Regions from separate parts of the Labrys methylaminiphilus subsp. lupini genome, predicted to be linked through region 1. Evidence: riboswitches for the same ligand, from Rfam matches in the RefSeq annotation. Region 1 holds a riboswitch; each other region holds the start of a gene.
The links. A riboswitch is a leader RNA that binds a small molecule or an ion and turns the genes downstream of it on or off. The one in region 1 is predicted to bind cobalamin.
Positions count from the first base shown of each region.

Region 2: linked by a shared signal. The riboswitch ahead of ACN6KF_RS17240 (DUF1636 family protein) and the one ahead of ACN6KF_RS13360 (ABC transporter substrate-binding protein) in region 1 are both predicted to bind cobalamin.
Region 3: linked by a shared signal. The riboswitch ahead of metE (5-methyltetrahydropteroyltriglutamate--homocysteine S-methyltransferase) and the one ahead of ACN6KF_RS13360 (ABC transporter substrate-binding protein) in region 1 are both predicted to bind cobalamin.

Region 1 covers NZ_JBMDIH010000001.1:2,843,787-2,847,055, forward strand. Annotated here, with positions in the region: gene ACN6KF_RS13355 (FecCD family ABC transporter permease) at 1-791, opposite strand, end outside; gene ACN6KF_RS13360 (ABC transporter substrate-binding protein) at 793-1,851, opposite strand; cobalamin riboswitch at 2,043-2,273, opposite strand; gene ACN6KF_RS13365 (CobW family GTP-binding protein) at 2,382-3,269, opposite strand, start outside.
Region 2 covers NZ_JBMDIH010000001.1:3,645,284-3,648,552, forward strand. Annotated here, with positions in the region: gene cobN (cobaltochelatase subunit CobN) at 1-207, opposite strand, end outside; gene cobW (cobalamin biosynthesis protein CobW) at 207-1,241, opposite strand; gene ACN6KF_RS17240 (DUF1636 family protein) at 1,238-1,621, opposite strand; cobalamin riboswitch at 1,730-1,946, opposite strand; gene ACN6KF_RS17245 (hypothetical protein) at 2,042-2,410, shown strand; gene ACN6KF_RS17250 ((2Fe-2S)-binding protein) at 2,607-3,062, shown strand; gene ACN6KF_RS17255 (xanthine dehydrogenase family protein molybdopterin-binding subunit) at 3,067-3,269, shown strand, end outside.
Region 3 covers NZ_JBMDIH010000001.1:2,361,016-2,364,284, forward strand. Annotated here, with positions in the region: gene ACN6KF_RS11165 (fumarate hydratase) at 1-371, opposite strand, end outside; cobalamin riboswitch at 782-979, shown strand; gene metE (5-methyltetrahydropteroyltriglutamate--homocysteine S-methyltransferase) at 1,243-3,269, shown strand, end outside.

The DNA.
Region 1 (3,269 bases):
GATCCGACGATGCTGACCATCACCGCCGTCATCATCGCCGCGACGCCGACGAGCACGACATAAGCGCGCCGGACGGAAATGCCGAGGGATGCCGCCGATTCCGTGCCGAAGGTGAAGGCATCAAGCGCGCGAGCGTGCCAGAGGCAGACCAGCAGCCCCACGGCCGTGATCGGCAGGGCCAGCCAGACATCCGGCCAGCGCACGCCCGAAAGATTGCCCAGCAGCCAGAACATGATGCCCCGCGCCTGTTCGGCATTGGCCGCCTTGGTGACGATGAAGGAGGTCAGGGCATTGAAAAGCTGAGACCCCGCCACGCCTGCGAGGATCACCGCGCCGGTTCCGCGCCCCGATCGCATCGCCAGCAAGGCGACGAAACCGAAGGCCACCAGCGCACCGAGAAAGGCGCCGGCCGGCAGGCTCAAAAATCCCGCGCCGAGGCCGAGAATGGCGACCCCGACCGCCCCCGTCGATGCCCCGGCCGAGATGCCGAGCACATAGGGATCGGCCAACACATTGCGCAGCAGCGACTGCAGCACGACACCCGACAGCGCCAGGGCCGCGCCGCAGCAGGCCGCGACGACGGCGCGGCTCAGCCTGTAGTTCCACACGATGCCTTCATCGATGCGATCGAGAATGTAGCCGGCGCCCCACAGGCGGTTGGCCGCCGTCTTGGCCACCACCTCCATCGGGATGGCCGTCTCGCCGATGGCGGCGCCCAGCCAGAGCGCCAACACCAGCACGGCCAGCGCCAGCATGCCGATTGCCAGCAATCGCGTGACAGCGCGGTTCATCTCAACGCTTCAGGCCGAAACGCTGGATGGCATCGGCGAGCATCTCGATGCCGTCGACGACGCGCACGCTCGGCTGCATGGCCTGGACGTCCATTTCCACGACATGGCCCTGCTTGACGGCCGGCATCAGGCTCGCCACCGGATCGGTCTTGAGGAAATTAAGCTTCACGGCGATGTCGTCGGCGGGATAGCGGCGACGGTCCATCCTCCCGGCGACGATGATGGTGGGATCGGCCTTGGCGACGGTCTCCCAACCGACGCTCGGCCATTCCTCCTCGCTTTCCACGATGTTCCGGACAGCCAGGACGGACATGATGTAGCCTGGGACGCTGTTCTTGCCGGCCATATAGGGATCGACATCGACCTTGGCGCTCGAAAACCAGAAGGCAGCCGAGACCTTGCCATCGCCGGCGGCGATCTTGCGGCGGGCGGCTTCCTCGCGTGCCTTCAGGTCCGCGATGACCTTCGAACCGCGCTCCTGCACGTCGAAGATCTCGGCGAGTTCCCTGATCTCCTGATAGACCAGATCCATGGTGAAAAGGGTGCCGCGCGTGCCGTCGCCACCGCTGGAATTGTCCTTGCCGACGCAATCGGCGGGCGAAACATAGGTCGGGATACCCAGTTCCTCGAACTGCTCGGGCTTGCCGACGATGCCACTGGGGCCGACATGCCACTGGAACTGGGCGGTCACGAGGTCGGGTTTCTTGGCGATCACGCTTTCGAAGCTCGGATCATTGTCGGCCAGGCGCGGAATCTTGGCGTTGGCCTCTTCATAGCCCGGCAGAACCGGGCCGAACCAGACGGCCGTCCCCACCACCTTGTCGGCAAGACCGAGAAGGTAGAGAACCTCCGTACCGCTCTGACCGACGGAGACAGTGCGCCGCGGGGCATGGTCGAAGGTGACGCTGCGTCCGCAATTGGTGATCTTGAGCGGATATTTGGTCGCCTGGGCGGCGGCTGGATCGATGCTCAGCGTCAGGCTGAAGCCGGCCGCAAGCATGACGGCGAAGCTCGACCAGCGGGCCTTGCTCCAGCGGGCCCTTGTCTTGGGAAAAGTCATGACGTTCTCTCGGTTCGCGATAGGAAGATGGCGCTGTTCGGCGCAGGGCCGAAAACGGGAAACGTCCTCAGGCCAGGCTGTGGCAGAGGGTCTGATGGCGCGAAGCGGAGGGAACAGGTGGGCGACGGCCCGAGATGGCGGGAAGAAACGTCACATTGTCTCCTGTTCCGGGCATCCCCGCCCGTGACATGGGATTGATCGAGATGACGGCAGGTTTCCTGGCTCGCGGATATCGGCCTTGCCTCTGCCTTCCCATGGGGTCACCCACAGTGGCATGGCGCTTTTGGCGCCACGAGGATGCTCGGCAATCCGCCTACAGTTGCGGGGGCAGCCACGGCATGGGCTTCGAGAAAGCCGGACCGTGTTCCCTATTACTCCCATCGGGCTCGCACCCGACGGGAACCGTCAGTGCCACAGTTACCGGGGTGTCCCGATCGCGGTCAAGCGAATATGCAAAGCGGGTGGCGGACGATGGCGAGCCCTGTTTTCCCGCCCCAGCGCGCGCCTTCCCTCACCTGGAGCAAAACGCTTTAGGCCCGACAGGCCAGGAACCCCTGTTCGATCACGTCTTTCGGCAGATTACGCCCGATGAACACCAGACGGCTCCTGCGCTCCTCTTCTGGCTTCCAGGGGCGCTGATGATCGCCCTCGATCAGCATATGCACACCCTGCACCACGAAGCGCTGGGGATCGCCGTCGAAGGCGATGATGCCTTTCAGCCGCAGCATGTCGGTGCCGAATTGCTGCACGATCGTGTTCAGCCAGGGCATGAACTTGCCAGGGTCGAGCGATTCCCGGGCGACGAGGGCGAAGCTGCCGACATGGTCGTCATGCTCATGGTCATGGAATCCTGCAAGAAAATCGGGTTCGGCTTCCAGGATGCGGTCGAGGTCGAAGGCACCGCGATCCAGCACCTTGTCGAGCGCGATATCGCAGCGGCGTGTCTCGTGGAGGGTAGCGGTGGGATTGATGCGACGGATCCGCTTCACCACCCGTTCGAGTTCCTCGGTCGTGACCAGATCGGTCTTGTTGAGGAGGATGGTATCGGCGAAGGCAAGCTGCTCCTGGGCCTCATGCGCTGTCTCGATTTCGCCGAGCAGGTGCTTGGCGTCGACCACTGTGACGATCGAATCGAGCCTGGTCTTGGCGCGCACATCGTCGTCGACGAAGAAAGTCTGGGCGACCGGCGCGGGATCGGCCAGCCCGGTCGTCTCGATCAGGATGGCATCAAAGCGGTCACGTCGGCGCATCAGGCCCTCGATGATGCGGATGAGATCGCCGCGCACCGTGCAGCAAATGCAACCATTGTTCATCTCGAAGATCTCCTCGTCGGTATCGACGACGAGATCATTGTCGATGCCGACTTCGCCGAACTCGTTGACGATGACAGCATATTTCCTGCCGTGGCTCTCGGTCAG
Region 2 (3,269 bases), 800 kb from region 1:
AGTCTTCTCGATATAGAGGTCAACAGACATCGGATGGCGCAGCTTCTGCAACGGCGCCAGGCGCAAATCGTCAAGGCCGGAAGCGGCCGCCAGAGCGAGGTCGCTATCGGTCAGCGAGGCGAACACGATCGCGCCGGGTGCCTGACCCAGATCGATGGCGGCCTCGCTGGCGTCGAGCGAACGCGTATCGGCCGGCAGCAGATGCATCAGCCCTCCAGCGTCTTGCGGATGCCGGCCTGGTCGATACCCTTCTCGCCGATGATGACGAGGCGGCTCGAACGGGTTTCCTCCGGCGCCCAGGCGCGGTCGAAATGCTGCGAGAAACGGGCGCCGACGCCCTGGACCAAGAGGCGCATCGGCTTGCCGTCGACAGCGACGAAGCCCTTGATGCGCAGGATATCATGTTCCTCGGCCGCCGCCTTCAGCTTGTCCACCAGGGCATCGGCATCGAGAATGGCGGGCAGGTCGACGATGAAGGTATCGAAGTCGTCGTGGTCGTGCTCGGCCTCGTGGTCGTGGTGGGAGGGACGCGCCTCCAGATCGTTCTCGGCCGCGGCCCCGAGGCCGAGCAGCACGGCGGCATCGATGCGGCCCTCGGAGGTGCGCACCACCTTGACGGCGCGCGGCACCGTCTTCTCGATGTCCTTCTCCACGCTGTCGGCTTCGCCGGCGGAAAGGAGATCGGCCTTGTTGAGCACGACGAGGTCGGCGCAGAGGAGCTGGTCCTCATAGACCTCCTCGAGCGGATTGTCGTGGTCGAGGGAGGCGTCGCCCTCGGCCTGGCGCTTGAGCTCTTCCGGATCATCGGCAAAGCGTCCGGCCGCAACCGCGGCGCCGTCGACCACGGCGATGACGCCGTCGACGGTGACACGCGAACGGATCGCCGGCCAGTTGAAGGCCTTGACCAGCGGCTTGGGCAGAGCGAGGCCAGAGGTCTCGATCACGATATGCTCGGGCGGGTTGGGGCGCGACAGCAACATTTCCAGCGCCGGCACGAAATCATCCGCCACGGTGCAGCAGATGCAGCCATTGGCGAGTTCGACGATGGCGTCTTCCGGGCAGCTCTCGATGCCGCAGGACTTCAGGATATCGCCGTCGACGCCGACATCGCCGAACTCGTTGACGATCAGCGCCAGCCTGCGGCCATTGGCGGTGGCCAGCAGATTGCGGATCAGCGTTGTCTTGCCGGCTCCGAGAAAGCCGGTGACGATGGTGCAGGGAACTTTGGTGTGCGCGTTCATTCGGCGGCGTCCTTGAGTGTTGGCATGGGTGGGATGCGCGCGATCATGCTGCGCTTGAAGACTTCAGGACGGCCGCGCCAGGGCATCAGGCCGTCGGTGGAATGGGCCAGCAGGCTGACGCCGGTGAGGACGTCGGGGCCGCTCTCGGCACTGAGATCACCGAAGACATAGGTCCAGGTACCTTCGGCCGTGAGCGCCACCGTGCAGGAACGCTTGCAATTGCCCAGACATTCGACCGGCTGCAACTCGACGCCTTCAGGCAGCATGCCGGCGAGCGCATCGCGCAGCCGTGCCCCCTGGCGCGGCGCGTCGGGATCGTCGCCCTCGCGCCTGCAGGTCACGCAGACGAGCAGCCGAACTGGAAGAGGTGTTTGTGGCATCGGCCCTGTTCATCGCCGCCGAAGCGGATGGAGGGCGCGGGACCGACGGCGAGGCCGACGATCGTCCGGGAAAACGGAACCGGCCTCCGAGGCGCCCCGCCCGGACCGGTGACAAGGTTGCGAACGGCAGGTCTCCTGGCTCGCAGCTCATCGCCCCCCGCCGCCTTCCCGGTTACCCAGTGGCCTCGAGGCGGGGCGCTCGCCGCTTACAGTTGCGGGGGCAGCCGCGGCTTTGGCATCCAAGGCAGCCATCGACTGGCCGCTCTTCATCCGCACCGCATTCCCTCTTCTCTCATAACGAGAGACCGATCGTGGCTGACATAAGGGGTGTGCGGACGGGCTTGTCAATGTTCCCGCTTCCAAAGCACGCGCAAAATCCGGCATAAAGGGCGGCGACGTCGCCACACCGACGAGGTTGCCATGCCCGAAGAGAAGCTGCCGCCGATACCGTCATCCGAGCCGCAGAAGATCGACGTCATCTTCCGTGGCGGTTCGGTGACGGCCATCGGCGTCGTGCTCGCCTTCTCGCTGGGCTTTCTCAACAACTGGGCATCGCAGCCAGGAACCTGGATCCCGGAAGACCTGGCCGCCGTCTTTCTCATCGGGGGCGGCATCATCTTCCAAGTCTGGGCGCTGGCCGGCATGCTCTCGGTCAAATCACTGGAGGCGCCAGTCTATCGCCGCATCGTGCGCACCTTCATGATCGGCCTCATCCTCGTCTCGGTCGGCGTCCTCGTCGCCATCGCCGGCGACGCGCTCGGCTATAGCCGGATCTGGTTCAAGCAATAGGCCGGGGGCCCCTTCGCAACTGGCGGCCACATTTCTCGACCGTTTCCAGACTGCACAAACTCTCACGTCTGCGTTACCCGTCACCCCGCCGCCATGATTGCCGCCACAATTCTGCCTTCCCGCAATCGCCCACCAGAAGGCCGACGCCGATGGGCCCGGCACTTCTGCCCGGCATCAGCCGCTGGAAGGCCTGCCCATGGTTGCCATCACCGTCAATTCGACCGTCCACCGGCTCGACATCGAGCCCGAGACCCCTCTGCTCTGGGTCCTGCGCGATGAACTCGGCCTCACCGGCACCAAGTTCGGCTGCGGCATCGCCCAATGCGGCGCTTGCACCGTCCATGTGAACGGCGCCGCCATCCGTTCCTGCCAGACCCAGATCGGTGACGTCGACGGCGCCACCATCACCACGATCGAAGGCCTGTCGGCGGACGGCAAGCATCCGGTCCAGCAGGCCTGGCTCGCCGAGGACGTGCCGCAATGCGGCTATTGCCAGTCGGGCCAGATCATGGCCGCCGTCGCCTTCCTGAAGGATACGCCCACCCCCACCGACGCGGATATCGACAACGGCATCACCAATATCTGCCGTTGCGGCACCTATCCGCGCATTCGCGCCGCCATCCATCGCGCCGCCGAACTGATGAAGGGATGAGGCCATGAACGCGATCGACCGCACGTCCACCGCGCTGAGCCGGCGCAGCTTTCTCGCCATCGGCTTCTCTGCCGCCGGCGGCCTGATGATCGGCGGGTTCATCCCCGCTGCATCACAGGCCCTTGATATCGCCGACCAACCCTGGGGCGGTGCTTCCACCGACGGCGAGATCAATGCCTGGATCCTGATCGAGCCCGACGACACCGT
Region 3 (3,269 bases), 480 kb from region 1:
CGGCCTTTCTTGGCCATCACGATGGCCGTGCCGGTGTCCTGGCACATCGGCAGCACGCCACCGGCGGCGATGTTAGCGTTCTTGAGGAGGTCATAGGCGACGAAGCGGTCATTGTCCGTCGCCTCGGGATCTTCCAGAATGTTGCGCAATTGCTGGAGATGGCCGGGGCGCAAGAGATGATTGATGTCCATGAAGGCCTGCTCGGCCAGAAGCCGCAGCGCCTCGCCATCGACCTGCAGAATCTCGCTGCCTCCGAGCTTTTCGACCCGCACGCCCTCGCTGGTCAGCTTGCGGTAGGGCGTCTCGTCCGCTCCCAGGGGGAACAGGGGAACGTGGGGATAGCGGGAATTGGCAGCGGAATCGGCAGGCATGGAGAGGATCTCCGAACAGAGCGTTTTGCGATTTGACGGCTTCGGCAAGAATCGCAAAGACGCGTCAAAACAAGGAGCTAGAGCAAACAAGCGTTTCCGTCTAAACGCACTTTGCTCCAGGACTGGCAGAGGCGGCGCAGGGGCGCCACCGGTTTGGGCCTGATTTAGTCGCTTTTCTCGCCGCTGCCTATGATCAATTGGAATCGTTCCATGCTGAAGGCTCCTCGGCCTTTCGTGCACTGCCAGACGAGGCACTCAGGCAGGCGCCGCCATCGACACCGGGCTTGTGGTTGCGATTGAAGCCGAGCAAAGGCCGCCGCGAGGTCGCGATCCAGGGGTAACCTATGATCGCACGGCATGCCTATATAAACATGTCTTTATGTCGACCTTGACTTTCACGACGTCTTGTCGTTTGCTTGCCCAGTCGAGGTTCTTCCATTCTCGCAATGGAAGCTAAGAGGGAAGCCGGTGCGATGCCGGCGCTGCCCCCGCAACTGTAGACGGCGAGAACTTGCCTCATCATGCCACTGCCTGCCCTGCGCAGGTGGGAAGGCAGGCAAGCTCGGTGAGCCGTGAGCCAGGAGACCTGCCCCGACGAATGTAAACGTCCTCGGGCGGGGTGTCCCGGTGGTTGCTTGACCAAGTCAATGTCCTTGGCCGCGTCAGGCGCTCCCGTACGGCCTTTGCCCCCAGTTCTTCGTGGGGTCTGCCGATGTTCAAGCTTCAAACTGCCATCATGCGTGAAGGTGCAGTCGATCCGACTGCTCGACGACGAATGCGTTGCGGCGTGCCCTGACGGTACGCCGCTCCCTCCTCGATCCGATCCATTCACCACGAACCGGGACCTATCGGTCACCGGCCGGAGACGCGCATGTCCATTCCCATTTCGACGCTCGGCACGCCACGCATCGGCCCACGTCGCGAACTCAAGACGGCCCTCGAAGCCCACTGGGCCGGAAGGCAGAACGAGACCGCCTTGCTCGCAACGGCAGCCCAGTTGCGCGCCAGCAACTGGGCTCGACAGAGCCTGCTCGGCGTTACCCATATCCCGTCCAATGACTTTTCGCTCTACGATCAGGTTCTCGATATGAGCGCCGTGGTCGGTGCCATCCCCTCTCAATATGGCTGGGAGGGTGGCTCCGTCCCGCTTTCGACCTATTTCGCCATGGCGCGCGGCAGGCGGGGCCATGACGATCGTGGCCATGACGATCGTGGCCATGAGGGCTGCAGCCATGGCGGCGGCGGTGTCCCCGCTCTCGAGATGACCAAATGGTTCGACACCAACTATCACTACATGGTTCCCGAATTTCGCCGCGGCCAGGCCTTCGAACTCGCTTCGGCCAAGCCCATTGACGAATTCAGGGAGGCCGCAGCGCTCGGCTTCCACACGCACCCCGTGCTCATCGGCCCGGTGACCTATCTGCTGCTCGGCAAGAGCAAGGACGAGGGCCTGGATCCGCTCACCCTGCTGCCAGGCCTCTTGCCCGTCTATGCCGAGATCCTGCGCAGGTTGGCCGCGGCCGGCGCGGACTGGGTGCAGTTCGACGAACCCTGTCTCGTGCTCGATCTCGACGAGAACGCGCGGGCCGCCCTGCGCCATGCCTATGGCGTCCTTTCCAGCACGGTCTCCGATCTGAAGATCATGATCGCGACCTATTTCGGCGGCCTCGGCGACAATCTCGACCTGGCACTCGACCTGCCCAGCGCCGGCCTGCATCTCGACCTGGCGCGGGCGCCAAGCCAGCTCGGGCAGGCGGTCGCACGAGCCAGCGCCGACAAGGTGCTATCGCTGGGCGTGATCGACGGGCGCAATGTCTGGCGGAGCGACCTGACTGCCCTTCTTGATCGGATCGAGCCGGCGGTTGCAGCCCTCGGCCCCCACCGCGTCGTCCTCGCTCCGAGCTGTTCCCTGTTCCACGTTCCCTACGATGTCGAGGCCGAGAGCGCGTTCGATCCTGAACTCCGCAGCTGGCTGGCCTTCGCCGTCCAGAAGATCGGAGAGCTGAAGACCCTGTCGACAGCCCTGGTCGACGGGCGGCGGGCCGTCGCAGATGAACTCGCCCAATCGGACGCAGCAGCTGCGGCCCGCCGTATATCCGCTCGTATACATGATGCCGGCGTCGCCGCCCGCATGGACGGGCTCACGCCGGCCATGAGCGAGCGCCGGCATCCCTACACGCTGCGCCGCCGGGCCCAGGAATGGCTCGGCCTGCCGCAATTTCCCACCACGACCATCGGTTCCTTCCCTCAGACCGACGCCGTGCGCAAAGCACGCGCTGACCACGCAAAGGGCTGGATCGACGACGCCGACTATCAGCGTTTTCTGCGACAGGAAACCACCCAGGCGATCACTTGGCAGGAAGAGATCGGCCTCGACGTTCTCGTGCATGGCGAATTCGAGCGCAACGACATGGTGCAGTATTTCGGCGAGCAACTGGCCGGCTATGCCTTTACCCAGCATGGCTGGGTCCAGAGCTACGGCTCGCGCTGCGTGCGCCCGCCGATCATCTATGGCGATGTCTCGCGTCCCCGGGCCATGACGGTGGAATGGGCACGCTTCGCACAATCCCTGACCAAGCGTCCTGTCAAGGGCATGCTGACCGGACCGGTCACCATGCTGCAATGGTCCTTCGTGCGGGACGACCTCGAGCGCGAGCAGGTCTGCCGGCAGATCGCCCTCGCCTTGCGCGACGAGGTCGGCGATCTGGAACGGGCCGGCATCCGCATCATCCAGATCGACGAGCCGGCCATTCGCGAAGGCCTGCCGCTCAGACACGCCGAAAAGGAGGCCTATCTGACCTGGGCGGTCGCCTGTTTCCGCCTCGCCGCCTCAGGCGTCGACGATGCCACGCAGATCCACACCCATATGTGCTACTCGGAGTTCAACGACATCATCCA